DNA from 3 places in the Paenibacillus sp. FSL M7-0420 genome. Region 3 is predicted to be linked to each of the others. Evidence: predicted binding sites of a transcription regulator. Region 3 holds the regulator's gene; each other region holds the start of a gene.

Region 1 (7,807 bases), 2.3 Mb from region 3:
AGGATGCAGGATAATAACGGCAGGAGGGTTACATAACGGCATGAGGTTAATTACAGAGGTAGCATCGGCAGCGGGGATCAAGGAGGAGCATCTGGAACTGTACGGCAAATACAAAAGCAAGCTGTCGCCCTCGCTCTGGACAGAGCTGAAGCACAAACCGGACGGCAAGCTGGTTCTGGTGACCGCGATGAATCCTACACCGGCAGGTGAGGGCAAGACGCTGACGACCATCGGGCTCGCCCAAGCGATGAATGCAGCGGGTGTACGCACGGTAGCAGCGCTGCGTGAACCTTCGCTCGGTCCCTGTCTGGGAATGAAGGGCGGAGCGACCGGAGGCGGCAAGGCGCAGATCGTTCCGGCAGATGAGATTAACCTGCATTTCACAGGGGATATCCATGCGGTGAGCGCAGCGCATAACCTGCTCTCGGCGATGATCGACAATCATATGTTCCAGGGCAACAGTCTGGGGCTTGATCCGCAGCGGATCGTCTGGAAAAGGGTTATGGATATGAATGACCGCAGCCTGCGGAATATCGTGACCGGCATTGGCGACGGCAACGGAACTGTGCGGGAGAGCGGCTTCCAGATTACAACAGCCTCCGAGATTATGGCTGTGCTCTGCCTGTGCAGCGATCTTGCGGATCTGAAGCAGCGCCTCAGCCGCATTCTGGTCGGGTATGACCATGCGGGCCAGCCTGTAACGGCACAGGCGATTGGAGCCGTGGAGGCGATGACTGCGCTGCTGAAGGAGGCGGTGAAGCCGAATCTGGTGCAGACGCTGGAAGGAACCCCGGTCATTGTGCATGGCGGCCCGTTCGCCAATATTGCCCACGGCTGCAGCAGTGTGATAGGAACCCGCTACGCGCTGAAGCTAGGCGATGTGGTGGTGACGGAGGCAGGCTTCGGCGCAGATCTGGGCGCGGAGAAGTTCATGGACATCAAATGCCGCCAGGCCGGGCTGGCTCCTGCGGCTGCTGTCCTGGTGGTGACGGTGAAGTCGCTGAAATACAACGGCGGCGTCCGCAAGGAGGAGCTGTATGAGGGCAACCGTCCGGCGCTGCTCTCCGGATTGTCCAATATGGTGCGGCATATTGAGAACCTGCGCAAGTTCGGTGTGCCTGTGCTGGTGGCGCTGAATCATTTTGAAGGGGATGCTCCTGCTGAAGTAAATGAGGTGCTGGAAGCCTGCGGGCGGCTGGGTGTACCTGCTGCAGTATCCAAGGTATGGGCGGAGGGAAGCGCGGGCGGACAGGTGCTGGCGAAGGAGCTGATGAAGCTGTTGGAACGGGAAGAGCCTGTGAATTATGCGCCGCTGTATGAAGACCAACTGGATATCCCGTCCAAAATCAACCGCATCGTCACGGAGATCTACCGTGGCGCGGGAGTAGCCTTCTCTCCGGCAGCCAAGCGCAGTCTTGCTGTCATTGACCGGCTGGGTCTGCACCATCTTCAAGTCTGCATGGCCAAAACCCCGTATTCCTTCTCGGATCAGCCCCGGCTGCTCGGCGCACCGGAAGGCTTCACTATGGGCGTCCGGGACATCACCCTGTCCCTCGGGGCGGGATTCGCTGTAGTGATTACGGGGAACATGGTCACGATGCCGGGTCTCCCCGCCAAGCCCGCAGCAGAAGGCCTGCTGGTCGATGAGGATGGCGTAATCTCGGGTCTGGAATAAGACAGCATCAGCTAATGGTTGTAGTTTGGCCTCACTTTACCGCAGATATGCTGCGGAGGGTGAGGCTATTTTGTATGCCAAAACAAACATGTCTTTCAAGGCACAACCCCAGCATGAAAATGAGCAGCGCGCCTAAAAACAGAACGATCACAATTGGACCGGGTGCGCCACGTAAGCCGAATGTAATCGAAAAACCGATCACAATTGGACCGGGTGCGCCGCGTAGGCCAAATGTAATCGAAAAACCGATCACAATTGGACCGGGCGCGCCGCGTAGGCCAAATGTAATCGAAAAACCGATCACAATTGGACCGGGAGCGCCGCGTAGGCCAAATGTAATCGAAAAACCGATCACAATGGGACCGGGAACGCCGCGTAGGCCAAATGTAATCGAAAAACCGATCACAATTGGACCATGGGTGCGCCGCATAAGCCAAATGTAATCGAAAAACCGATCACAATGGGACCGGGCACGTCGCGTAGGCCAAATTTTCTCCTGCTGTTTCCTGCTCCTGGCAGACATAATGCCCCTCCTCCGGGGGAAACTAAGCCAAGGTTGAAGAGGGAATCGGCGGCACAAGTGGAGTGGGTGATGTGGTGAAACTCCAAAGTGATTAAAATTTGAAATTGTGAACAATGTGAGAAAAATCACAATAACTCTTGCAATGTGATAAATATCACAATATAATCAGTGTATAAAGTGAAAACAATCACAAACGAATAGTTTTATAAACAAAGTCACGAGCTCACAAGCCCTACTAAATAAGCTTTTCAACTTGGAGGAGGAAGAAATCATGAAAGTAGCAGTTATTGGATGTACCCACGCTGGAACGGCCGCCATTGTAAATACCGCACAGTTATACCCGGATGCCCAGATTACGGTGTACGAGCGCAACGATAATATCTCATTCCTGTCTTGCGGCATTGCCTTATACGTTGGCGGTGTGGTCAAGGACCCGCAGGGACTATTCTATTCCTCCCCGGAACAGCTGGCTGCGCTGGGTGTGCAGACGAAGATGCGCCATGAGGTAATCAACATTGATACCGCCCGCAAAACCTTGAAAGCCCGCAACCTCGTGACCGGCGAGGAAATGGAAGATACTTATGACAAATTGATTATGACAACAGGCTCATGGCCGATTGTGCCTAAGCTTGAAGGAATAGAGATGGAGGGCATCCTGCTCTCGAAGAACTACAATCACTCCAACACCATTATCGAAGAAGCGCAGAAGGTGAAAAGAATTACTGTGGTCGGTGCCGGATATATCGGGGTCGAGCTGGTGGAGGCTTTTCAGATGAATGGCAAGGAAGTTACGCTGATTGATGGGGAAGACCGCATCCTGAGCAAATATCTCGATGAAGAGTTCACCGCACCGATCCAGCAGTCGCTTGAGGATCACGGCATTAAGCTGGCGCTGGGCGAGAAGGTCGCCTCCTTCACTGGTGAGAACGGAAGAGTGACCAAGGTGATTACGAGCAAGGGTGAACATGAGACCGATCTGGTGATTCTCTGCATCGGCTTCCGTCCGAATACCGAGTTGCTGAAGGGTCAAGTGGATATGCTGCCGAACGGCGCGATTATGGTTAACGATTATATGCAGACCAGCCTGCCGGATGTCTATGCTGCCGGTGACAGCTGTGCGATTCATTACAATCCGACGGGTAAACACGCGTATATCCCGCTGGCCACCAACGCAGTGCGTATGGGAACGCTGGTTGCCCGCAATCTGGTCTCGAACACGATCCCTTACATGGGTACGCAAGGAACGTCGGGTATCAAGATCTACGAGGACAATATTGCCGGAACCGGACTGACTGAAGAGGCTGCCAAGGCTGAAGGGATGGATGCGGAAAGTGTCATGCTGATCGACAACTACCGTCCGGAGTTCATGCCAACCTTTGAGCAGGTTCAGGTAAAAGTGGTCTTTGACCGTGCCACCCGCCGCATTCTGGGCGCGCAGATTATGTCCAAGATGGATCTGACGCAGTCGATCAATACCGTATCGGTCTGCATCCAGAATAAGATGACTGTAGACCAGCTTGGCTTCATCGACTTCTTCTTCCAGCCGCATTACAACAAGCCTTGGAACTTCCTGAACACCGCAGGCCTCCAGGCTCTGCCGAAACTTGCTGCAGTCAAAGAGCCAGTACACGCATAATTGTAAAATATAAAATGTTCTGCCGGAGCCCATTCAGGGCTCTTTTTTTGATGCGGCAATAGACAAGGAGAGCTGCCTCTCAAGTCAACTTCGACTTGTTGAGGCAGCTCAACTTTAACGATACGTGTCGATTACGATTGATTGCGATACCCGGAGATTATATTCTTGACGGCGATAGGATTGCTGTCTGTGGGTCCAATCTCAATAGCAGGCAGGGCCGTTGCGTTTGCGGTTGTCAGATCAATCGGGCGAATCGCTCTTGATTCTCCCACATAAGCCTTAGTGTCGGAGAAGAATGCCAGATCGCCGACAGAAGTAAGCGGAACGAACCGGGTCTGGGCGCGTGTAGTGTTGAAGATTTGCAGACCTCCCGTCGGTAAAGAAGTTGGTTGAATTGTGACCCCAATATACACTTGCCTACGCGAAAGCCGGATTTTATCCTGGCCTTTATAACTGGTGACATCTGGAAGGGCATTGCCATATATGGTTCCCATCCAATCAGCGTACAGGTCATTAAATAGTTTCAGATAGCCTCTATCGTTTTCCGTGGTGCAAAACAATAATTTGTTGTCCAGGTAGACGCCGGATACCGTGTTATCCAGCAAACTTGAGGTCGTAGGCTCGCCTTGTACATCACCGTCATAAAAACAGAGCATACCGGTCTTTCCAAGAGCGATTAGCGAATACCCCTCCGGGTGGACGACCAGTGGATTGTGTGCCGTGTCAAAGGTGAGCTGAAATTGGGACCCGTATGGATGAACGCTGTCATCCTCAATGGATATGGCGGCGACATAATCTCTTCCATCGGCAACCTTACAGGCTACATACATATAGGAGCTATTCTCATTGCTCGCCAAGGCGAAAGGCCGGCCTGGACCGACATCCACATTTTTCAAAACCGTATTCGTAGGAGAATCAATAATCGTAACGTTCTTATCTCCATAATTCGCCACATAGGCTTTCTTGCCATTCGAAGCAACCAAGACTGCAACGGGACGGGCAGGATTGGAGCTCATATTGCCCACGGGAACCGTATTGAGAATGCTATGGGATCTCGTATCAATAATGGAGAGTGAACCGATGCGGGTATTCGCTACGAATAGCTTCTTCTCGTCGGGGTCCATAGCCATAGCGCCAGGGTTAGCACCTACCTGAATCCGCTTGATGATCCGATCTTCTGCAGGATCAATAACAGCGACATAGCCATGTTGATAGTCAATTTCATAAGTCACGTAGACATAAGGATCGCGTGAGGGTAATTTCCTGTTGCTTGCTTCTGCCTTGTTTAAATTCATGGATTAATCCCCTTTCCTGGTGTTGAACCGGATGGACTTCCCGGACCCGGAGGACCGGCTGGCCAGATGGGCAGGCGCACCAGATGGAATACGGATGCCGCATTTGGAAGTCTGCTGTAGGGTATGTATGAATTCTCCAGCCCGACTAGCATAATGTCCTGCCAGATTGTCAAAAAGGGCGGAAATAACGAAGAATAATAGAATCCCACGAGGAAAGCCCATAGGAAAGAACTGCCTCTTTAGGGGAGACATCCGTTTTCTCTTTGTACCGCAGCACCAGCTTTTATGGTAAATTTGACATGTCAGTGAAAACTTTCACGTGGTTTTTATGATAGTGACTTTTATCACGTAAATGTGATTGGGATCACGTTACAATGGCATAAAGGAACAAATTTTAAGTAATTAGAAGGGGATAGGAATCATGGCTTATAACAAACCGCAGGGAATCGCTGAAGTCACGGTAGAGAACGGAGTGAAGAAGGCACATAATCCGCTCAGCACTGTACTCATTCTTGGTTTCTTGGGAGGAGCGTTTATCGCGCTCGGATTTTTGCTGGATATTCGTGTCATTGCAGGTGCGCCTGCCGAGTGGGGGTCCATTGCCAACTTTATCGGAGCAGCCGTATTCCCGGTCGGACTGATCCTGGTGCTGCTTGCCGGAGGGGAACTGCTGACAGGGAATATGATGGCGGTGCCGCTGGCGTTCATTGCGAAGAAGATTTCGTTCTGGGAAGTCATTAAGAACCTCGTGCTGATCACACTCAGCAACCTGGCGGGTGCCTTATTCGTCGCTTATTTCTTCGGTCACATCGTTGGTCTTACATCAGATGGCGTGTATCTGGAGAAGCTGGTAAGTATGGCGGAGCATAAGATCGATGCTACGTTCCTGCAGGCTTTTATCTCCGGGATCGGCTGTAACTGGCTCGTAGCGCTGGCGGTATGGCTGTCGTACGGGGCAGACAATTTCAGCGGCAAAATCCTCGGTATCTGGTTCCCGACCATGGCGTTTGTAGCCATCGGCTTCCAGCACGTTGTAGCTAACATGTTCCTTATCCCTGCTGCGATCTTCGAAGGACATTTCACCTGGGGCCAGTATGTGGCCAACTTCGTTCCGGTCTGGCTGGGCAATCTGACGGGCGGCGCAATCTTCGTGGCTGCGGCATACTGGATGGCTTATCTGCGCAAGGAGCCGGGTGCTGTGAGCCCAGCCGCAGGCGTACCTGCTGCTGGATTGAAGAAACACGCTTAATGAATACGGACCTGACCCGGTGAATCACATCGCCGGACTGTAACATAGCTCGGCCTAGCACTTCCTGCTTCTCGGCACCCTGCTTCAAGGGATTCGCAGAGACAGGGAGTGTTTTTGTATCGGGTACAGCAGGATCATCCTCCGGACAAAACAAAATTCACCGTGCAATCCGATTCGGGGGAACGAAATCGGATCTCACGGTGAATAAAATAGGGAGTGTTTCATATGGATCATTACCCCGGCTTCCGGGGAACGAATCAGTGCGGGCGAGGTATTTTTCTTTACGTGTGAAAGAGCGGGTTATAGAATATTAATATCGCTGGCGGCGGTGAAGACAGGATTGATTTTCAATAGGATAATTCCCTGGTTTCCCGCGATACAGCATTAACGCGTATGCTTGCCCCGCCCCCTGTTTTAGGATGATACTGGATGGATTAATGACAGCTATGTTACAGGGGATGACAGACAAGATATGAGATTCATGCAGGCCTATCCGAAGGAAATTAAAGTATTCTTGATTGCCAGTCTTATTAATGCTACCGGCAGTGCGCTGATGTGGCCGCTGGTTACGATGTATGTATTCGATGAACTGGGACGCAGTATGAAGGACGCGGGAATTGTGCTGCTGGTGCAGTCACTCGGCGGGATTGCCGGTCAGCTGCTGGGCGGTTCGTTGTATCATAAGGTAGGAGTGAACCGCCTGATTGTCGGCGCATTAGCGATGAATGCCTTGACGCTGTTTGCCCTCCCGTGGGCGAGCGGAAGCTGGAGCGTATTCATAATCGTCATGGGTCTGATGGGATTGTTCAACTCCCTCTCCCTCCCGGCGATCCAGGCCTTTATCGGTTTCCGGTTCGCGGAGCAGCGCGCAGAGCTGTTCAATATCATCTATGTTGCCAATAATATAGGGGTAGCCCTCGGAACCGCGCTGAGCGGCTTCCTGGGCAATTATATGCTTAGCTTTGTGCTCAACGGGGTGACCTCGGCCGTATTTGCCGGATTCTTCTTCGTCTATCTGCGTAAGGTAGGGACGGCACCGGCTCATAGCACAGTATCGAAAAAGCAACCGCAGCATGAATTATCGGGCTGGAGACTCCTCGGCCATATACGGATCTATCTGTTCATGGCGGTGGGCTCGATGTTCCTGCTGATCGGCAATTCGATCTGGAACAGCGGAGTCTCGCCGTTCATTATCTCGGAAGGCTGGTCGAAGCAGCTATACGGCTTCCTCTGGACGCTGAACGGCGTGCTGATCTTCGCGGCGCAGCCGCTGGTCAGCCTGATCAAGCGCGGGTTCGCGCAGACGTCAACCGCGCAGATGACAGCAAGCGCCGTCTTTTACCTGGGCGGGTATGCTGTAATTCTGTTTATGCCAAGCTATCCGGGGATGCTGCTGGGTATGGTGCTGGCTACCCTTGGGGAGATGCTG
Region 2 (7,807 bases), 3.1 Mb from region 3:
AGCCTATCAAGTTCAATGAAGGCGATACGGATACTACGGATGACTTCAGAGTGACACTGGACGGAAGATTGGTCGATGTTACGCATGCTGTAGTATCTGACCAAGATCCTAGTGTCATTATTCTGACCCTGGCCAGCCCGCTGGTTAATGATCCTGTGGTTAGAATCGAATATGATGCCGCAGAGTCGGCAATCCAGGCTCAGACACCTGGGAAGGAGCCAGTGTCCGACTTTACACTCATTGCGAACGGACCGTTTGGTGATTCCTTGGAAATTGAAACGCCTGCTAAGGGAACAGAGGTATATGGAGCAGACTTCCCGCTCCCGGTAACCGGACAAGCTGCACTGGACTCGGTGGTTACGGCTGCTGTGTATAAAGTGGATGTCCACCCGAATGCGCATCTGTTCGATCTTGAGGTAGGGATTACGGTAACCGATGATGTCTATAAGTGGGACACCAAGCTGCCGGGTCCGCTGGCACCAGGCTCCTACCATGTGGCGGTGACTTCGACCAAGACATTTGGCGATGAAGTAAGAACAGAAACGAAGCTGGTGCCGTTCACGGTACCGCAGCTGGAATTGACCCATGTGGCGGTAAACGAAGGCCAGCCGGATCACGCGGTATTGACGTTCAACCAGCCTGTAGGCTCTGCATTGACTGATGCTGACCTCACCGGACTGACCATTGATGGACGGAAGGTTATTGCTGTGAAGTCCGTACAGGGCGATAAAGTAGAAGTCGTTCTGGAGGAAGCGCTTGGTCCAAATGATGCATTGGTCGTAGGGTACGATCCTGCTGCCGGTAATGTTACGGCTGAGGGCAACGTCCTGAACGAATTGAAACCGATCCAGGCCGGCGACCAGTCAGGCATCACGAAGGATAACAATGTAATTCCGCTTCAGCTGATTGCCGCCTATCCCGAAGCGGGCAAGCTTAAGCTGGTGTTCAACAAGCCGATCAACGATCTGACTGATCTGGCCGGATTCACTTACGGCGGCGTGCCGCTTCAGGCACCTTTTGAGATTAACGGCAATGAGCTTATCGTTTCAATTCCCGCAGATCATAACGGCGGCATGCTCAGCTACGATCCGGAGCTTGGCAATGTAACGGAGAACGGCAACAAGAATAACCTGCTTACAGGATTGCAGCCGGGCATTGACCTAGGCGGGGATAGCAAATATATCGCAGACGGCGGCAAGCTGCCGGAGAACGGTCTGGGATTAACGGCAGGGGATAAGCCGGTATCGCTGAGTCCAGCCTTCCAGCCGGATGTACCAAGCGGCTATCAGGCGACCGTGCCTAATGAGACGGGGACTATTGCGCTGAATCTTGCTCCGGCAGGAGACAACGATACGCTGCGCAAGGTTAGCTTGAACGGTGTAGAGGTCCCTGACGGAGATTGGAGCAAGCTGCCGCTTCAGGAAGGGCTGAACATCATCCAGGTGGACATTGTGGATGCGAAGCGTCCAGGCGTTAAGCTGGGGCAATACCAGATTCAGGTTATCCGCGCAAGCGGGAAGCTCGTATCGCTTGATCCTTCGAGCGGCACACTGCAGCCAGAATTCAAGCCTGAAACTGCAAGCTATGATGTATCCGTAGCGAACAGTGTATATGAAATGTCATTCAAGCCGGTTACACTTGATCCGGGTGCGGTGGTAACACTCAGCATTGCCGGTGAAGCTCCGGTAGAGGTTACGAACGGTCAATGGAGCAAAGCGCTCCCTCTAAAAGTAGGCAAGAATGAAGTTCTGGTTACCGTCAAGGATTCCGCAGGCGGAACGAATACGTATACAATGATCATTACCAGACAAGAGCCTGTATCTTCAGGCGGAGGCGGAGGTTCCGCTCCGGCTCCAGCAGCTCCTGAAACATCCAAGACCGAAGTGATTCAGGTAGATGTGGCTATCGGCGGAGCCAATGCGGCTGGCATCACGAAAGTGCCGGTCCAGCGGACGACTCACAGCAACGGAACGATAACGGATCTGGTCCGCTTCACCAAGGATAAGGCCGAAGAGGCAGTGAAGAAAGCAAAAGAGACGGGACAAAGCATCGCCCGTGTGGTCATTCCGGATCCGGCAGACAATGTCAGCGAAGTGAATGTCCAGATTCCGGCAGAGACTGCCAAATTGCTGAAAGAGAATGGCATTGTGCTTGAAATTTACACAGAGAATGCGATCATCCGTATCCCGAACGCTTCTCTGGAAGGAATCGGGCAGGATTTCTATTTCCGGCTAGTACCGGTAAGGAATGCAGCAGAGCGCAATGAGATTGAGAAGAGAGCCACACTTGAGGCTGTGGTCCGTGAAGTGGCGAAGGACAACAAAATCGAAGTGGTCGCAAGACCGATGACCATCGAGACGAACCTGTCTAGCCGGGCGGTAACTCTGATTCTGCCGCTCAAAGATGTGAAGCTGCCTGCGAACGAAGCGGCGCGTAATGCCTTCCTCGCACAGCTCGGTATTTTCATTGAACACACTGACGGCACGAAAGAGGTTGTCAAAGGCAAAGCGGTTACCTATAAAGAGGGACTGCTTGGACTGGAATTCTCGGTAAGCAAATTCAGTACCTTTACGATTATCAACTTCAATAATCAGTCGCCTGCTACGCATGTATCCTATATCGTTGGCTTCCCGGATGGTCAATTCAAGCCGGACGATCGGGTAACGCGCTCGCAGATGGCACTTATGATTGCCCGGAATCTGGGCTATGATGCTAGTGCGGCTGTAGGCACTCCTCCCTTCCCGGATGTAGCTGTCCGCCATTATGCGGCAGCAGCCATTGCCTTCGTAAATGCACAGGGCGTGATGAAGGGTGATCCGGCCGGGAAATTCCGGGGGGATGCGCCGATTACGAGAGCAGAGATGGCCGCTGCTGCTGCCAACTACCTGAAGCTTGCGGTACCGGCAGACGGAAAATCGAGCTTCAGCGATACAACTGGACATTGGGCCCAGGCTGTAATTGAAGCCAACGTGTCGGCAGGCCTGCTCAAGGGCTACCCGGACGGCAGCTTCAAGCCGAATGCTTATCTGACCCGTGCGGAAGCAGTAGTCATTGTTAATCAGATGTTTGACCGCGGCCCGCTCCATGGAGCAGATGCGGTGAAATTCCCGGATGTCTCCAAGAATCATTGGGCCTACCTGGATATCCAGGAGGCTATCATCGACCATCAGTACCGGATCGACAGTGAACAGAAGGAACAACGGGTTACAGAATAAATGGATAGGGGTTGGAGGAGAGATCATTTCTCCTCCAGCCCCTAAATCATTAAATTTGAAGTATAATGGTTATAAAACCGTACCGATTTCCAGTTGCGAAGGAGATCCGAATGAAAGCAATCCTGATTGACGATGAAGAATTGGCACTAAAGGCTTTGGAACGCCAATTGCATGCGCTTGGGTGTTTCGAGATTATCGGCAAATATACCGATCCGCTGCAAGGGCAGCAAAAGGTAGAGGAGACCGAGACCGATATTGTGTTTCTCGATATTCATTTACCGGAGCTGAGCGGGATTGAGCTGGCGGAAAGGCTGCTTGAACAGAGACCCGATCTGCAGGTTGTATTCGTAACGGCATATGATAAGTATGCGATCAAGGCTTTTGAGCTGAATGCCCTGGATTATTTGCTTAAGCCGATTCATACGGACCGTCTGAAGCTTACAGTTCGGAGATTGAATGCTCAGCAGAAGCCTGGCCTGGTAGCCCGGGCAGCGTCAGCGCAGACAAGCTGGAGAATGCTGATGCTCGATGCCTTCCGGATCTACGAAGGGAGCCAGGAGCTTCCGTCGCTGCAATGGAGAACGGCGAAGGCGCAGGAAATCTTCTTTTACCTGCTGCATCATCGCGGCAAAGTGGTCAGTAAAGCCACCCTGATTGAATTGCTGTGGGCTGATTTTGATCCGAATAGGGCCTATCCGCAGTTATATACAGCTGTGTATCATATCCGCAAGATGCTGGAGCCCTTCAGCAGAGAACGGATTCTCCTGCAAAATACGGCGGACGGCTATCTGCTTAAGCTGAATGGCATCTGCCTGGACGTTGATGAGTTTGACCGCTTTATCCAAGCGGGGTTAGAGCTCTCGAATGACACCCTGCCCGAATACGAACGAATCCTGAAGCTGTTCAAGAGCGAATATCTGGAGGGGTACGATTATGTGTGGGCGGAGCTTGAACGGCAGAGATTCCAGCTGCAGTGGATTCGGCTGAAGCTGAATCTGGTCCGCTGGTATATGGGGAATGCAGAATATGAACAGGCCTTCAAGCATATTGAACAGGTCTGCACCCGCTATCCGTTAGAGGAGCAAGCGCAATTATTGTACATGCAAATATCGGATAGAATGGGCTTTCATTTTCTGGTGCAAAGACAGTATGTATTGCTGGAAACGGTCATGGAAGCAGAGGTTGCGGAGAAACCGAGCCGGGAGATTGTCAAATGGTATAGGGATTGGGACAACAAGCGTCAGAAAGGGTGAATCCGTGGATTCATCCTTTTTGCCCTATCTAAATTATGATATATTTAATCTTGAATGAACTTGTTCTGCAAAGACCCGACGAAGGAGCCCCCCATGACCCAATTTGTCTACAAGCAGATTATTGCTGACCTCAAAACGAAGATCTTTGCCGGGCAGTACGCCGATATGAAGCTGCCGGATGAGCGCAGTCTCAGCGAGGCGTATCAGGTTAGCCGCAGTACCATTAAGCGTGCGCTGATGAAGATGGAGAGCTCGGGCATTATTTTCAAGAAACGCGGCTCCGGCACCTTCATCAATCCGTTATACATCAAGAACGATTCGATCTTCAATTACGAGGGCTCTAATCTGGGGGTGTCGGATAACTTCCAGATGCACGGCAAGAAGCCGGAGATCAAGGTGCTGAGCTTCGAGGTCATCCGGCCCACGGAGGAGCTTCAGCGGGATTTGTTCCTGATGCCTCATGATTTCGTGTATAAAATCGTGCGTCTGCGCCTGTTCGAAGGTGCGCCGTTCATGATTGAGACGGGATATATTCCGATTAAAATTGTGCAAAATCTCGACCAGACGATTATCGAGGGGTCGATTTTTCATTATCTGGAGGAATCGCGCAATCTGGCGGTGACCAAATCCTTTTTGTCTATTTTTGCCGAGCCTTCAATGCCGAATGACCAGGAGCTGCTCCATCTGAAGGAGAATGAACCCGTAGGAATTATGGAGGGGATCTTCTTCCTGGATAACGGCACGCCGTTCGAATTCTCGCATATGCGCTTCCATTATGAGTATCTGAAGTTTAACACGTTCGTATCTGTGCATTGAGGATGGACGGTGTAAATAGCATAATTTAGGTATAGCAGGCCGGGAGGAGTCCCGGTCTTTTTTTGGTGTTTTTTATATAACAAATTAATCCATAATTATAAAAATAAACATCTTTTTGTGCGTAGTTTGCAGAGGATTTCATACTATGTTCAAAATTTCACAATATTGGACCGTATTAATTTCTAAAAAGATTGAATTTCTGAAATGCCGATGTATGATGTAACTGTAGAAGTGATACATTCAATTTACAAAGAAAAAGATTAGGGAGTGGAAGACATGGGATTAACAATCGAACAGGTGGATTATTCCTCGAAAACGTATCTGGCAAAGCTTGATGCTTACTGGCGTGCAACGAACTACATTTCCGTAGGCCAGCTTTATTTGAAGGATAACCCGTTGTTAAGAGAACCGCTGAAGGATGCAGATGTCAAAGTGAAGCCGATCGGACACTGGGGGACCATCCCTGGGCAGAACTTTATCTATGCGCACCTGAACCGTGTAATCACTAAATATGATCTCAACATGTTCTATATTGAAGGCCCGGGCCATGGCGGCCAGGTGATGGTGTCGAACTCTTATCTGGACGGAAGCTACACCGAAATCTATCCGCAGATCACCCAAGACATCCCTGGTCTGAAAAAGCTGTTCAAGCAGTTCTCCTTCCCTGGCGGTGTTGCCTCCCATGCGGCTCCTGAAACACCCGGATCGATTCATGAAGGCGGCGAGCTGGGTTACTCCCTGTCGCACAGCGTGGGCTCAATTCTGGATAACCCTGAGCTGATCTCCGCAGTAGTGGTAGGTGACGGCGAAGCAGAGACCGGTCCGCTGGCCGCTTCCTGGCTGTCCAACCGGTTCATCAACCCGATTACAGACGGTGCGGTATTACCGATTCTGCACTTGAACGGCTTCAAGATCAGTAACCCGACCATCCTCTCCCGGATGAGCAGAGAAGAATTAACCGCCTATTTTGCCGGAAACGGCTGGGAAGCATTCTTCGTGGAAGGTGAGAACCCTGATCTGATGCACCCGGAAATGGCGAAGGTGCTGGATACGATCGTAGAGAGAATTGCCGCCATTCAGAAGAATGCCCGTGAAAATAACGATACTGCCCGTCCGGTATGGCCGATGCTGGTCTTCCGCTCCCCTAAAGGCTGGACCGGTCCGAAATCGTGGGATGGCGTGCCGAACGAAGGCTCTTTCCGTGCACACCAGGTACCGATTCCTGTGGATCAGAAAAACATGAAGCATGCTCCGGCGCTGCTGGAATGGCTGAACAGCTACAGACCTGAAGAATTGTTCGATGCTAACGGCCGTCTGAACGCGGATCTGGCGGAAATTCTGCCAACCGGCGACAGACGTATGGGGATGAACCCGGTAACGAATGCCGGTAAACTGATCAAAGACCTGCACAAGCCGAATTTCCGCAACTACACCTTAGATAATTCTGTTCCGGGTCAAGTGATTGCGCAGGATATGGCCGTGCTGGGGAAATACCTGAAAGAGGTTGTTACGCTCAACGAAGAGAACCGCAACTTCCGGATCTTTGGACCGGATGAGACCATGTCCAACCGTCTGGGACCTGTATTCGAAGTGACCAAGCGCCAATGGATGGACGCTATTCAGGAACCGCAGGATGAATTCCTCGCTCCGTATGGCCGTGTCATTGACTCCCAGTTATCAGAGCATCAGGCAGAGGGGATTCTGGAAGGGTACGTACTGACCGGCCGCCACGGATTCTTCGCCAGCTATGAAGCGTTCCTGCGCGTGGTCGATTCGATGATCACCCAGCACTTCAAGTGGCTGCGCAAGGCGACAGATCAGACCTGGAGAGAAGATATTCCATCCCTGAACGTCATCGCTACATCGACCGTGTTCCAGCAAGACCATAACGGTTATACCCACCAAGATCCGGGTCTGCTCGGCCATCTGGCTGACAAGAAGCCTGAATTCATCCGTGAGTATCTGCCGTCCGATGCGAACAGCCTGCTGGCTGTATTCGACACGATCCTGAATGACCGTCAGAAGATCAACCTGATCGTATCCTCCAAGCATCCGCGTCCACAGTGGTTCTCGGCCGATGAAGCTCAGGAGCTGGTAACTAAAGGACTCAAAATCATTGACTGGGCCAGCACCGACAAAGGCGGCGAGCCGGATCTCGTAATTGCTTCTTCCGGTACAGAACCAACTATGGAAGCCTTGGCTGCGATCTCGATCCTGCATGAGAAGCTGCCTGAGCTGAAGATCCGCTACATCAACGTGGTCGACCTGCTGAAGCTGAGAAGTCAGAAGCTTGATCCGCGCGGCTTGTCTGACGAGGAGTTTGATCAATTTTTCACAAAAGACAAACCGGTCATCTTCGCCTTCCACGGCTATGAAGGCCTGATCAAAGACCTGTTCTTCGACCGCCACAACCATAACCTGCATGTGCACGGCTACCGCGAGAATGGCGACATCACGACACCGTTCGATATGCGTGTACTCAACCAGATGGACCGCTTCGACCTCACGAAGGAAGCGGTGCTG
Region 3 (7,807 bases):
AGCGTTGTGCCGTTCCCGTTCAAGGCCTCCATCTTTAAGGGAAGAGGGCACTATTTGTGTCTGCGCAAGTTCGAACATAGAATGAACAAAAAGGACTTTACGAGTCCAAGGGAAGAAGCGCTCACCGCTGCGCAAATGCTCGTCTGGCTGACCCAGACGACGACCGGCGATGATGAGGAGCTGAACTTAAGCGGGCGGGGCGGCGATTTCTGGGAGACTGTAGCCAGTGATACCGACTCCTGCCTGGGACGCGCCTGTCCCTGGTTCCGCAAATGCTATTACCACCGGGCCAAGCATGAAGCCGGGATCTCCGATGTGGTGGTCACCAATCACTCCAAGCTGTTCGCAGATGTCAAAGCCGGGCATCAGCTTCTTCCGGCGTACGACCATCTTGTTATTGATGAAGCCCATCATCTGGAGGATATTGCCGGCAAGCATCTTGGCATGCAGATGAAATATTTCACATTCGCCCATACCCTCACCCGTCTCTATAAGGATAGCCGGAGCGGGCAGCTGCCTGCCCTCCGCCAGAGTCTGCAGTCTTCGGGCAGTGAGCAGGCTTCAGAATGGAGCGGCGTGATCGACCGGATCTATCCAGATCTGCTGACGGTGAAGGAGTCCTGGGATGCGCTCAGCGACCGGCTCTTCAGCCTGCTGCCCGAGCGCAGCGATGCCGGGGCCGGTGAAGCAGGCCAGCTGGTGGCACGCCTGCAGCCGGGCAAGAAGCCGAAGGATTGGGAGGAGCTGGCTGCCCTTGAGAATACACTGAACCTCAGTCTGAGCGATATCATCCGCAAGGGCGACAAAATGCTCAGTGAGATGCGTGACACGGACAGCCAATCCTCCTCAGACAGCCTTGTGACCGATATCGGCGGGTTATTCAAGGATCTGGCATCCATTAGAGAGCAGATCCGCTTCTTCATGAGCCTGAACGATGAGAATATCGTGTATTGGCTGGAGGGAAGCGGTAATTATAAGGGTAAGTCGCTGCAAATGTATGCTGTTCCCGTAGATGTCAGCACCCAGCTTAGGGAGCTGTTCTTCGATAAGAAGAAGAGCATTATCCTGACCTCGGCCACCTTATCCGTGGATAAATCCTTCCAGTTCATGATCGATAACCTGGGTCTTGGCGAGGCTGCCGAGCAGCGGCGTCTGATGACTGCACTGCTTCCATCGCCATTCAAGTATCGTGAGCAGGCGCTCCTGGTCATTCCCCGGGACTTCCCGAGCGTCAAGGGAAGTATAGGGGATGCCCGCTTTGTGGACACCCTCGTGCACTCCCTTGCCGAGACAGCTGTAACAACACGGGGGCGGATGCTGGTGCTGTTCACCTCCTACAAGATGCTGCGCCAGGTGTATGAACCGCTGAAGGAGGCACTTGCCTCACAGGATATCGCGGTGCTGGGACAAGGCGTGGAAGGCGGCAGCCGGAGCAAGCTGATCCGCCGCTTCCAGGATAGCCCGGCTTCGGTCTTGCTGGGTACCAGCAGCTTCTGGGAAGGGGTGGATATCCCGGGAGAAGCATTGACCTGCCTGGCGATTGTCAGACTGCCGTTCCAGCCGCCGAATCACCCGCTGGCAGAAGCGAAGTCGGAGCTGCTTCAGGCACAGAAGAAGAATCCGTTCATGAAGCTGTCCGTGCCGCAGGCCGTCATCCGCTTCAAGCAGGGCTTCGGGCGGCTGGTCCGCACGGCGCAGGACCGGGGCATCGTAATTGTGTACGATACCAGAGTCATCGAATCGCATTACGGAAAGTACTTCCTGTACTCGCTCCCCGGTCCCAAGATGGAGCATATGCTCACCGAGCAGATGGTCCCGAGAATTGCCGAATGGCTGGATGACGGCGGGGTTTCCTAATTCATCTGCTATTGCTATTATTAATAAGTCATGATTAACCTGAAGATCCGTTCCCGCCTGCCCTGCCACTCCGGCAGGCGGCGGGGCACGGTTGCTATAATCGGCATTACATGAAGCGAATTTGTGATGTTACATCAACTTGAAGGAGGAGAATACATGAAATCGGATAAAATATCGGAGGCCGTCGTGCGCAGGCTCCCAGTGTACCTGCGTTTCCTGAACGATCTCCAAAAACGTGAAATCTCCACAGTCTCTTCCCAGGAGCTGGGCCAGAAGCTTGATCTGAATCCCGCCCAGATCCGTAAGGATTTGGCTTATTTCGGTGATTTTGGCAGAAAAGGCATCGGCTATGATGTATCTTATCTGATTGAGAAGATCCGCCATATCCTGAAGCTTGACCAGCAAATTAATGTTGCACTGGTTGGAGCCGGTAATCTCGGTCATGCCTTGTCTAACTACAACGCTTACTTAAAGGATACGATGAAGATTACTGCCATCTTCGATGCCTATCCGCCGAAGGTAGGCCAGCAGATCAACTCGCTGGTTGTGCAGCCGATGGAGGAGCTAAGCAGTACAATCCGCTCGCAGGGCATCCGGATCGGGATTATTACCGTGCCCGACAGCGAAGCCCAGAACGTAGCTGATATTCTTGTCGATTCCGGTATCGAGGCGATTCTGAACTTTGCACCGGTTATTCTCAAGACGCCTGCCAATATCCGGATTCATGCCGCAGATTTCACCACCGATCTGCAGAGCTTGGCCTATTATCTGCATGATGGAAAGGATGAGGCTGAAGATGAGCAGTAAGATCACGATAATCAAGAATGGGCACTTCCTGGTTCCGGGCAGTGACAAGCCGGTTCTGAGCGGGTACATGACCCTGGAGAATGATTTGATTACTTACATAGGTGAAGCTGAGCCGGCAGTGGAGGATGGCGCACAGGTCGTAGACGGCAGCCGTCTGCTGTTCATGCCTGGTCTGGTCAATACCCATGGTCATACTGCAATGTCACTGCTGCGCGGATACGGCGACGATATGGTGCTTCAGTCTTGGCTGCAGGAGAAGATGTGGCCGATGGAAGAGAAATTCACTGGTGATGATGTATATTGGGGAACCTCGTTGTCCGTGCTGGAGATGCTGAAGGGCGGGACAACCACCTTCCTCGATATGTATGATCATATGGACAGGGTAGCGGAAGTGACCGAGCAGTCCGGTATTCGTGCTGTGTTGATGCGCGGCGTAATTGGGCTGTGCCCGGAAGAGGTACAGCAATCCAAGCTCGCTGAGGCGATTGCTTTTGCCCGTAACTGGCACGGCAAGGCTGACGGCAGAATTACGACCATGCTCTCACCGCACGCACCGTACACCTGTCCTCCAGAGTTTTTCATGAAGTTTGTGCAGGCTGCCCATGATCTGGACTTGCCAATGCACACCCATATGTCCGAGACGCGCCATGAAGTGGAGCAGAATGTGGCCGACTACGGCCTGCGTCCGGTCGCACATCTGGAGAAGCTCGGGATGTTCACCCGTCCTTCGCTCATTGCCCACGGGGTTCATCTGAACGATGAAGAGATCGGGATTCTGGCCCGCCATAACGTTGGCGTGTCGCATAACCCCGGCAGTAACCTGAAGCTGGCCAGCGGGGTTGCGCGTGTTCCTGAACTGCTGAGAGCCGGGATTAAGGTCTCCCTGGGTACAGACGGCGCGGCAAGCAACAACAATCTGGATATGTTCGAAGAGATGAGGCTGGCGGCTCTGATTCACAAGGGCGTAAGTGGTGATCCCACAGCGGTACCGGCTCCTGAGGCGCTTCTGATGGCTACGGAGTATGGGGCGCAGTCTATTTTCCTAAGCGGGGTAGGCCGGCTTGCCGCAGGAATGAAGGCCGACTTCATCGCACTTGATATTGACCAGCCGCATCTGCTGCCGCATACCGATCTGCTCTCCCATGCCGTATATTCGGCAAGTGCCAAGGATGTGGAGCATGTATGGGTGAACGGCCAGCAGGTTGTGAAGCATGGACAATGCCTGACACTTGATGAGGAAGCCATCCGCCGCAAAGCACAGGAGACGTTCGAGAGCCTGCTTAAACGGTAATTCAGGGGAACGGGAAAGGAAGCAGCGTGGTGAAGAAGAAGAGGAGAAGATGGATCTGGCTGGGGATTACCGTGGTGCTGCTCCTTCTGTTCGGACTAAGCCAGTTCTATGCCTACATTATGAAGGACCAGTGGAACGAGCGGAGTGAGGCCAAGGAGCTGGCCCGGGCGCGTGCCGGACTAACAGAGGTTACCAAGGCCCAGAAATCTGTCTGGAATGAGAATGAGATCTACTGGGTGCTGACCGGTAAAAATGAAGCAGGGACCGATCTGATGGTGTGGGTCCGTTTCACCTTGGAGGGCAAGCCTGCCGGAGGCGACAACGACCTGTATGCAGAGGAACTGAGCAATGGCACCTCAGAAGAGAAAATGCGCGGAATCATAGCCGCTCAGCTGCCGGACATTACGATCGAACGGCTGCTGCCCGGTGTATACAACGGGGAATATGCCTGGCAGCTATTTTACAAAAAAGACGGGCGATTCTATTACAGCTTCTACCGCTTCAAGGATGGCAGCGCCATCGGTGAGGGGTACAGTCTGCCGAATCGCTAAGCTAAGCGCTCAGCGGAAGAATACATGCGGGGGAACAGTTTATCTGTTCTTCCGTTTTTTTAACAGATAAATTTATATGTTTTGAGGTCCCCGCAAAGTACCTGAGTCAACACCTACGCTAAAGCCCCACTTTGTGGGGTTATTTTATTATTTTGACGGTGAGGGATGAAGGAAATCAGTACCCCTTCACTTCTGAGATATATCAATTGATATATTAAAAGTAATCCCTAATCTGCTATCAATAACTTGCATGTTGAATGTAACAAGGAGGTTGATGAAATTGGAAATATTGGCATATTTGTATCAGGCGGTGGATCTGTTCAAGGAGGAGCTGGGGGAGAATCTGTCGGGAATTTACGTGCATGGCTCACTGGCGATGGGCTGTTTTCACCCCGATACCAGCGATATCGATCTGCTGATCGTCGTACATGACAAGCTGCCCGCAGAGGTCAGTCATAGACTTGCCAGGCGTATTGTAGCTTATCATGACAGTCTGCCGAATAAGCGCGGAATTGAACTATCTATCGTCCTTAAGACATACCTGCGCAATTTTGTGTATCCTACGCCTTTTGAATTTCACTTTTCGGAAGCACATTTAGAGCGGTACAGAACTGATGAGAATTATCTGTGCGGCGGCTTTGAGGATGCTGATCTGGCGGCGCATTTTACAGTAGTCTACCATCGCGGGTTTATCTTGTACGGGGAGCCGATCCGCGAGGCCTTTGCGCCGCTAGACAACAGGTACTATCTGGATTCCATTATCAGGGATATCGATGATGCGCCGCAGAATATTAAGAAATCACCGGTGTATTACACACTGAATCTATGCAGGGTAATCTATTATATGCAGAAAGGTCATGTTTCTTCCAAGAAGGAAGGCGGGGAGTGGGGGCTGCAGCAGTTGCCTGAAGTCTATCACGGCTTGCTTAGACAGTGTCTGAAGGAATATAGCGGTGCGGGGGACGCAGAAGGCTATGAACCGGGCGAATTAACTGATTTTGCGGAATATATGATGGCTGAAATCAAGCGGACTCCGAACTGAAGATTGGCCGGGCAAAAATGATAAGTGCATGAAACATCCAGAAATTAGTATCAAAAATTTTAAATATATTCACAACTTTATGTAAAATCGTATATACACCTGTGATATACTACTACTTGTATCAGGACATGCTTAAGAGCATGTCAGTCTCGGATGGGCGCTAGACACGCTGGATGGTCTTTATTATAGAGTTATGCTCGGTCATTTTTGAGAGGAGGACGTTTCTTGAAACTGCGTCTCATGCCTGTACTGCTAACGTCTCTGCTGTCTGCTGCATTATTGTTTGGCGGCTGGTATTCTTACCGTACATTCGCGGTGCAGGAGCCGCTGCAGAAGCTGGTATCATCCTACGAGGGAGTGAAGGATTCCCATATTACTATTAAACGCAATGAGGTCACTTTGAAACTGGATTTGCAGCCGGGCACGAAATTACGTGAGCTGGTGCAGTATGTATCAAGAGAAGGCAGCACTGCTATTGACGGACGGACCTTGAAGCTGGATGTGGAGCAGAAGCCGAGCGAGCTGCTGGATGAGTACTGGGATAAAGCGATGTTCTCTGTAGCAGAAGCGATGGAGAGCCGGAAGTATACATTGATACCAGCGAAGCTGGATGGACTGAAGGAGCAGGACAGCAAGTACAGCGGGGTTACAGCCGCCACAGAGATTGACGACAACAATGTGTATGTAAGCCTGAGCAACGGCACAGAGAGCAAATTCATTATTCTGCCGCGTGCAGCAGCCAAGATGGGAGTGTGGAACAATGCCTAAGTACTGGAAAGAGGTTGTAGCCGGATTCGTTCCGGTCATGCTGATTTTTATGGCTTTTGTGGGGATTAATATCTTCCCTGTAATCATAGCGCTGGGTATGGTTGCCGCGCTCCTGTTCATTGCCCATGCCCGTGGCGGTCTGACGGTTAATGCAGGTGCAGATAAGAAGCGCAAGAAGAACGGCCCCTCCAAGCTGACCTTTGAAGAGATCGGCGGACAGGACAATGCCAAGCAGGAGCTGCGTGAAGCGCTGGACTTCCTGATCCGGCACGAAGAAATCAGCAAGTTCGGGATTCGCCCGCTCAAGGGAATTCTGCTTACAGGTCCTCCGGGAACAGGAAAGACGCTGATGGCTAAGGCTGCGGCGCATTATACGGGCTCCGTGTTTGTAGCTGCCTCGGGCAGTGAATTCGTTGAGATGTATGTCGGTGTGGGTGCGGGACGCGTACGCGATTTGTTCAAGGATGCCCGCACACGCGCACTCAAGGAGAATAAGCAAAGCGCCATTATTTTCATTGACGAAATCGACGTCATCGGCGGGAAGCGCGAAGGCGGACAACAGCGTGAATATGATCAGACCCTCAATCAGCTGCTGACGGAGATGGACGGGATTTATAACAATGATACCCCGCGCATTCTGCTGGTAGCTGCAACGAACCGCAAGGAGATGCTGGATTCTGCGCTGCTGCGCCCGGGGCGTTTTGACCGCCATATTCAGGTGGATATGCCTGACAAGAAGGGCCGCAAGTCGATTCTCGACCTGCATGCCAAGAACAAGCCGCTGCATGATACCGTGGATCTGGATAAAATCGCCGAAGAAGCTTACGGCTTCTCGGGTGCGCAGCTGGAGAGCGTGATGAACGAAGCCGCGATCTACATGATGCGCGAGAATCTGACCCTGGTAGAGCAGCGTCATCTGTCGATGGCGATCGACAAGGTGATGATGGGTGAGAAGACCGACCGTGAGACCAACCATGAAGAGAAGAAGCGGGTAGCGATTCATGAGCTTGGACATGCTATTATGGCTGAGCTGCTGCGCCCCGGAAGCGTTAGCCAGGTAACACTGACTCCGCGCGGTCAGGCTCTAGGGTATGTCCGGCATAATCCGCAGACCGAGCAGTATCTGTACACGAAGGATTACCTGGAGAACCAGATTATGATTGCCCTTGGCGGAGCGGCTGCCGAAGAGATGTATTACGGCGGACGCAGTACCGGTTCCCGTGGAGACTTCGATCAGGCGCTGAATATCGTTGAGACGATGATGAAGTCAGGGCTCACCTCGCTGGGCATTGCGAATCTGCAAATGGTTACCACCGAAGAATTAATGAAGGAAAACAGTAAGATACTGGATGAGCTTATGATCCGTACTAAGGACCTGCTGGAGCAGCAGAGAAATATATTTGATTACTCCCTTGACATTTTAATGAAGGAAGAAGTTCTCTCCGGAGAGCAATTTCGTTGTCAATTTCGTGACAGTGTCCTTTTACCGGC

Evidence for each region. Region 3 encodes Rex, which represses fermentation and respiration genes when NADH is low (regulators of the CRP and FNR family bind a similar motif). Its sites were predicted from a motif close to TTGTGAAATATTTCACAA; they were not measured.
Region 1: the regulator Rex is predicted to act here: its motif matches at 5,433-5,450, upstream of MKX51_RS29130 (formate/nitrite transporter family protein).
Region 2: the regulator Rex is predicted to act here: its motif matches at 5,430-5,447, upstream of MKX51_RS32610 (phosphoketolase family protein).

Annotation. Positions count from the first base shown of each region.
Region 1 is NZ_JBBOCJ010000001.1:6,781,280-6,789,086, reverse strand. Features, by position in the region: gene MKX51_RS29150 (formate--tetrahydrofolate ligase) at 41-1,675, shown strand; gene MKX51_RS29145 (hypothetical protein) at 1,707-2,198, opposite strand; gene MKX51_RS29140 (FAD-dependent oxidoreductase) at 2,470-3,834, shown strand; gene MKX51_RS29135 (YncE family protein) at 3,966-5,129, opposite strand; gene MKX51_RS29130 (formate/nitrite transporter family protein) at 5,551-6,378, shown strand; gene MKX51_RS29125 (MFS transporter) at 6,851-7,807, shown strand, end outside.
Region 2 is NZ_JBBOCJ010000001.1:7,531,408-7,539,214, forward strand. Features, by position in the region: gene MKX51_RS32595 (S-layer homology domain-containing protein) at 1-3,215, shown strand, start outside; gene MKX51_RS32600 (response regulator) at 3,326-4,468, shown strand; gene MKX51_RS32605 (GntR family transcriptional regulator) at 4,562-5,284, shown strand; gene MKX51_RS32610 (phosphoketolase family protein) at 5,561-7,807, shown strand, end outside.
Region 3 is NZ_JBBOCJ010000001.1:4,436,566-4,444,372, reverse strand. Features, by position in the region: gene dinG (ATP-dependent DNA helicase DinG) at 1-1,857, shown strand, start outside; gene MKX51_RS19010 (redox-sensing transcriptional repressor Rex) at 2,014-2,664, shown strand; gene MKX51_RS19005 (amidohydrolase) at 2,654-3,955, shown strand; gene MKX51_RS19000 (cell wall elongation regulator TseB-like domain-containing protein) at 3,985-4,506, shown strand; gene MKX51_RS18995 (aminoglycoside adenylyltransferase domain-containing protein) at 4,787-5,548, shown strand; gene MKX51_RS18990 (hypothetical protein) at 5,774-6,316, shown strand; gene MKX51_RS18985 (AAA family ATPase) at 6,309-7,807, shown strand, end outside.